2 regions of the Massilia sp. TWR1-2-2 genome follow, and region 1 is predicted to be linked to the other one. Evidence: predicted binding sites of a transcription regulator. Region 1 holds the regulator's gene; the other holds the start of a gene.
The links. The regulator FNR, encoded in region 1, switches genes on or off when oxygen is low (the NO sensors DNR and NnrR bind a similar motif). The targets are predictions, from matches to a motif close to TTGATNNNNATCAA.
Positions count from the first base shown of each region.

Region 2: ACP7DD_RS18215 (universal stress protein) is a predicted target of FNR. The motif match lies at 1,468-1,481, and genes of this name have one in related genera.

Region 1 is NZ_JAFCWM010000001.1:254,412-257,615, reverse strand. It holds gene ACP7DD_RS01380 (DUF805 domain-containing protein) at 1-147, opposite strand, end outside; gene ACP7DD_RS01375 (hypothetical protein) at 381-551, shown strand; gene ACP7DD_RS01370 (hypothetical protein) at 553-1,002, shown strand; gene fnr (fumarate/nitrate reduction transcriptional regulator Fnr) at 1,146-1,922, shown strand; gene ACP7DD_RS01360 (hypothetical protein) at 1,932-2,180, opposite strand; gene ACP7DD_RS01355 (FixH family protein) at 2,177-2,725, opposite strand; gene ccoG (cytochrome c oxidase accessory protein CcoG) at 2,740-3,204, opposite strand, start outside.
Region 2 is NZ_JAFCWM010000019.1:69,687-72,890, forward strand. It holds gene ACP7DD_RS18205 (chemotaxis protein CheA) at 1-344, opposite strand, end outside; gene ACP7DD_RS18210 (protein phosphatase CheZ) at 344-1,177, opposite strand; gene ACP7DD_RS18215 (universal stress protein) at 1,556-2,020, shown strand; gene ACP7DD_RS18220 (response regulator) at 2,147-2,791, shown strand.

The DNA of each region.
Region 1 (3,204 bases):
GGCATCGCCAAAAGTAGTTTCCAAGATGTCTCCCTGCATGAGCGGCCGTTTCTGGCTGCAGCGCCTTTGCTGCGGCGCGGTCGGGGCCGGCCAGGAACCCGGGTCGATAGTGACGATTTGCATGGAGCTCATCTTGGCGTAGAGCAAGAGAGTCTCCTCTGCTGTCGAGCAGTTCTGCTCACTGTTCAAACATTTCCTTGATCTACATCAAATTCTGCATTGATCCCGGGCCACTTTGCCTGCTGCGCCGGTGTCTACAGCAGGTAGTGGTTCGGTAACGTCTCAGCTGTCGAGGAGGAATGATGGATAACGCACACGCATCGCCAATTGGCGCAATGAATATCATGGACGACTCTGGTCACCGGCAAATGAATTGGAACATGGCCAATTCCAGGGAAATCGCCGCCGCACAGAAGACTTTCGACCGCCTGGTCAAGCAGGGATACGCCGCGTTCGGCGCCATCAGCCGCACCGACGCCAAGCGGGCGATCACGGCCTTCGATCCGACCATGGAAGAAGTGGTCATGGTGCCGCGTATCGTCGGCGGCTAAGTTGCCAGTGCTGGATCGGGCAAGCTGGCTTTTCGCGCGCTGCACCGCGTGGTGGCAGGCAGCACGGCGCACGCGCGAAAAGCTGCGGCAAGAGGCGTTGCAACGGGCCCATGCCGAGCAACGGGCGCTGTCGCTCCTGCTCGGCCTGCTCAACGCCGAGCAGCGCCGCGAATTCCAGGCCCACGGCTACTTTCACGTCATCGGCGGCAGCACCGGCGACCGCTACCGCATCCGGCTCGACTCGGCCGTCAACATCGACGTCCTCGGCGAACACGGCATCATCCGCTATCACCTGTGCGCGCGGCCCACCGGCAGCCTGCCGATGTACGACGTGATGGCGGGCCAGTTATTGCATCTGCAAGACAGCAGCGCCGAGATCGGTTTCCTGTCGCAGGCGAACCGGCATGTCACGCTGTCATTTGCCGCGATGGGACGCTGGCAGGAGCGCTGACGCGGCGCTGCCCTGTGGTTTGCGCGGCTTGGCGCGACAGATTCACGTCTCCGCCAGCGCATTGACGCGGCTGCGGCGAATTCGTCCATACGCAGGCGTATAATGAACGTGGATGTCCGCGCCGCGGACATGCCGCAACTTGAATGCCGCCAATGCTTGCTTCTTCGTCACCAACCGCTCTGCCGCAGCTGAACATCACTGCCCTCAAGGCAAGTTGCGCCAACTGCAGCATGCACCAGCTGTGCCTGCCGATGGGCCTTGACGCGGCGGAAATCGTCCGCCTCGACGAAGTGATCGGCCTGCGCCGCCGCATCGCCCGCGACGAGCGCCTGTATCAGATGGACCAGCCATTCCGCAGCCTGTACGCGATCCGCTTCGGCCACTTCAAGACTTACCAGGTCAATGCCGCCGGCGACGAGCAGATTACCGGCTTCCAGATGGCCGGCGAACTGCTTGGCATGGACGCCATCAGCGGCGAACGCCACCACTGCGACGCCGTCGCCCTCGAAGACAGCGAGGTCTGCGAGATTCCGTTCGACGGCCTCGAGCACCTGTTCGCGCACGTGCCGACCTTGCTGCGCCATTTCCACCGCATCATGAGCACCGAAATCACGCGCGAGCAAAACGTCATGCTGCTGCTCGGTAACATGCAGGCTGAGCAGCGCTTCGCCGTTTTCCTCACCAACCTGTCGGCCCGCTACGCCGCGCGCGGTTATTCGGCCACCGCGTTCCAGTTGCGCATGTCGCGCGAAGACATCGGCAACTACCTCGGCCTGACCATCGAGAGCATCAGCCGGCTGCTGTCGCGCTTCAAGAAGCAGGGCCTGCTCAAGGTCGACAAGCGCGAAGTGACGCTGCTGCAGCCGGCGCTGCTCAAGGCAATGGCCGCCGGCACCGAGCGCTGCAGCCCGATGGCGTAAAGCCCACGATTAAAACGGCGCCCGCTGGTCGGGCGGCGTGACCACCAGATACATCGTCAGCAAACTCGACAGGGCACACACGCTCCACAACGCAAAAAAGCCGACGCTGTAGACCGCCGTCGGCGTAATGCCTGACGCCGCCAGGTACGCCAGGTCGGCCGGATCGAACACCGAGAACACGCAGCCTTCCGCCAGCGCCGCCGCCAGGAACGAAGGCCACAATACCGTCATCGCCAGCCGCCGCATGCTGCCCCTCACGGCGCCGGCGCCGTCGGTGCGTCGGCGTGGATCGCCAGCGCGCTCTCGCGCGGCCAGCTCCAGCTGCGCGCCACCCGCCATTCGCGCCGCGCGCCCTCCACCACCACCTGCCAGTGGGTCGCTTCGAGCTTTGCCACCGGCACCGCGAAGCGGCCGTCGCTGCCGGGCCGCGCCAGCAGCTGCAGGTCCTTGCCAGGCTGGGTCGGGTGCGCCAGGTAGATGTGCAGCGGCGCCTGCAGCGGCGCGCCGCCACTGGTCACCGCGCCGCTCAGCACCCCCGCGCCGGCGTCGTAGCTTGCCTCGAACGCGATCGCCAGCGCCGTCGCCGCGCGGTCGCGCCGCAAATCCTGGTTGATCGCCTTGCCCTGCTTGTAGTAGTCGTCGACCACCATCGCGTCGGGCCGCGACAGCGCCAGCGAGCCGGCCACGCCGCCGCCGACGAGCACGAACACAGGGCCGATCATCAGCAACCACGGCCAGCGGTGGCTGTACCACGGACGGACCGGCGCTGCGGCCGGGGATGCGACAGTCGATGCGATTGGCATGGAGATTTCCTTGATCATGGTTTCGGAACGATGAAGACCGCTTTTTCGGTCACCTTCAGCGCCGGGTCGTCGAGCGCCGTGAGCACGAACTCGATCTGGTTCGATCCGGTCGCGGCGGCGCTCCTCGGCACCCTCACCCGCACCGGCACGGCGCGCGCGCTGGCCCCTTCGAGTCGCGCCAGCTCGGGCGAAGCCAGGCTGATCGACGCCAGCCCCGACACCGACACGCGGAACGTATGCGCCTTCTCGGCCGTGTTCATCACCTGCAGCCGGTAGACGTTTTCGATGATGCCGTCCTCGACTTCGCGCCCCATGGCGCCGCGGTCGCGGATGACGTCGAGCTTGAGCGGCGTGCGCAGCGCCAGCGCGGCGCCGACGGCGAACACGATCGCCCCCAGCAGCGCGCAGTAAACCAGGATGCGCGGGCGCACCAGCTGGCGCCGCACCCGCGCCATGCTCCAGCCGTTGGCCATCGCATT
Region 2 (3,204 bases), on a different contig from region 1:
TCGGGCATCGATGCGAGCTGCTCGGGAGCGGCGCCGTTCGACAGGTCGGTCAGCTGGTCGGCGACGAAACCGGACGCCTGCAGCGCCGCTTCAATGGCCAGCGGGGTGACCGGCGCGGCGCCGTTGCGCAGCGCGTCAAACAGGTTCTCGGTCAGGTGGCAGGCCGCCACCAGCGCCGGCAGGTTCATGAAACCGGCGCCGCCCTTGATCGTGTGGAAGGAACGAAACACGGCGTTCAGCGTTTCCTTGTTGTTCGGGTCGCGTTCGAGCCGAAGCAAGTGTTCTTCTACGTTTACTGCCAGATCCATCGCCTCGACGACGAAGTCCTTGAGCATATCGTCCATCAGAATCCCAGGTCGGCAAGAAGGTCGTCAACGTTGTCCTGGTCAAGCGCCACCGATGGCAGCGCCGGGCCGGACATCAGGTTCGGCTTGTGGGCGGCGAGCTTTTCGCGCACCGCCGGCGGCGCGTTGTCGCGCAGCAGTTCGGCCAGCTCGTGCTCGACCGTCTTGGTAATGGCGACGACTTTCTTGATCAGCTGGCCGGTGATGTCCTGGAAGTCCTGCGCCATCATGATGTCGAGCAGGCGCGCCTTCTCGGCTTCGGTCGCTTCGGCAACCGCCTGGGCGAACTGGCGCGAGTCGCCGGCCAGGGTCTTGAATTCGTCGATGCTCAGCTTGCCGTCGAACAGGTCGGTCCAGCGCGTGTCCATCACCTTCGCCTTTTTCGACAGCGCATCCTGCGCCGGCATGCCGTCGTCGAGCGTGTTGAGCACCTTGTTGGCGGCCTGCTCGGTCAGCGAGGCAACATATTCGAGGCGGTCCTGGGCGTCGACGATTTGCGACGACGCTTCCGTCAGCGCCTTGTCGTAGCCGAGCTCGCGCAGCGAGTCGTGCAACAGGCGCACGATGCCGCCGAGGCGTTCGAACATCGGCTTGTCGGCAGCGCCGCTGTCGCCGGCGGCAGCGGCGTCGGCGCCGTTATCGGCAGCGGCAGGCGCGGCGGAGGCCGCAGGCACGGCCACCGGCTGGGCGGCGGAGACCTGATCGAACAGCGCCTCCAGATCATCCTCGGCGGCGGGCGCCGCCGGCGCGGCGGGCGTCACCGCCGGGGTGGCGGCACGTTGTGCGGACACCTCATCGAATAGTGCGTCAAAATCATCAGCGGCGTGGGTCATATCCCTGCTTCTCCATAATTTGCTAATTTGCAATTAATTATTGCGTGTCTGGGGGATGCTGTGCGGGCTCTCGGCATAGCAATGCGACGAAAACGTCGCGTTGCCCCGAGTTTAGCAGCGTAGTTGCCGTTGGTAAATCTTTCGCCACACAGCAACTGAATTGAGTGCGGAAACTTATTCCAAAGTTAATCAAATCGGTGTTTACCCGCACTTTTCGGTCGGCGAGTGTTGTATTCCGTTACCTTAACCTTCGCCGGGCCAGGTGCGATGCGTTCGATACTGATGAGTATTTGAGCAAGATCAAACGGGTTTGTTCTTACAATACTCGCAACGCCTACTACAATGGAGAATAAGACGGTCTTGTCGGAGATACTGACCATGTACAGGAAGATTCTGATCACCACTGACGGCTCCGCCGTATCCAAACAGACCGCCTGCGCCGGCGTCGCCTTCGCCCGGCAGATGGGTGCCGAGGTACTGGCGTTGTTCGTCGCCGCCGAATATCGGTACCCGGTGTATGTCGAAATCATCCCGCCGTCCTATCCGCTCGAAGAGGAATATGTCGAGACCATGATCCGTGCCGGCGAGGAGCATACCGGGCCAATCATGCGCGCCGCCGAGAAGGCGGGATTGCAACACAGCGCCATCACCGCCTTCGCCGATTCGCCGGCGCTGAAGATCGTCGAAATCGCCGACAAGCATGACTGCGACCTCATTTTCATGGGCTCGCACGGGCGCAGCGGCTGGGGGCAACTGCTGCTGGGCAGTGTTACCAACAAGGTGCTGTCGCACACGTTAAAGCCGGTGCTGGTGCATCGCCTGATCGAGGAACCGGCGGCATAGTCCATCGATGTCGCTGCGTCAACCTATCAGTATCCATATTGCGTACAAGCGCAACTTGGACTTACGCTTGTCAATAACGCCACGTCCGGATTTCGCGGTTTTATTCACCTTGCAAAATGGCGACCTATGATCCGCATTGTCATCGCTGACGACCACACCATCATGCGCGAAGGGCTCAAGCGCATCCTCGATGGCGCCGTCGACATCGATATCGTCGGCGAGGCCATCAACGACTTCGAAGTGCTGTCGCACGTGCGCCAGGGCGGCTTCGACCTGCTGCTGCTGGACCTGTCGATGCCGGGCCGCAGCGGAGTCGACCTGATCCGCCAGATCCGCAGCGAAGCGCCCAAGCTGGCGATCCTGATCCTCACCATGCACGAGGAAGAACAATATGCGGTACGGGCAATCCGCGCCGGCGCCCAGGGCTACCTGACCAAGGAAAGCGCGGGCACCCAGCTGGTTGGCGCAATCCGCAAGGTGGCGTCGGGCCGGCCGTACATCAGTACCGAGGTGGCCGAGCAACTGGCGCTGAACATCATGACGCCGAACGAACAACTACTGCACAAGCAACTGTCGGACCGCGAGTTCGAAGTGTTTTCACTGCTGGTGGGCGGCAAGTCGATCACCGAGATCGCCAACAGCCTGCACCTGTCGGTGAAGACGGTCAGCACCCACAAAACGCGCATCATGCAGAAGATGGGGATGACGTCGCTGTCGGAAATGGTGCAGTACGCTGTCGCGCACAGGCTACTGTCGCCATTCAAGACCTGAGACGGCGAAAAGTTTTAGACATCGGCGCCATCGTTTTGTGCCAATATGCGTCACTCTGTTGCGACGGCCGGTATTTGCGGCATCCCCTCGGCAGCTCTGCGGTAAGTGCACTCCTCCCTCTGGCGCCCTCACTCCACGTAAGACTCCTCCTACATTCTCGCGCCGTCTCCTACCGCCAGATTCAGCGTTCGCTGATATCAATGACGGACTCGTGTTGGCATACTAAATCCAGCGATCCGACTTTCTCGCGAGAATTTCCATTCAACGTGAGTTTGGCCCAGCGCGCTGTTCCATCACTGATGAAGCACCGGTCAGGCAGTCACAGATCGTTGTTCGCACCTGTGATCGCCCGCAGCACAAAAGTTACTTCACATGGAGATGAGAATGATGTCTACGCAAACGTCAGAACCACG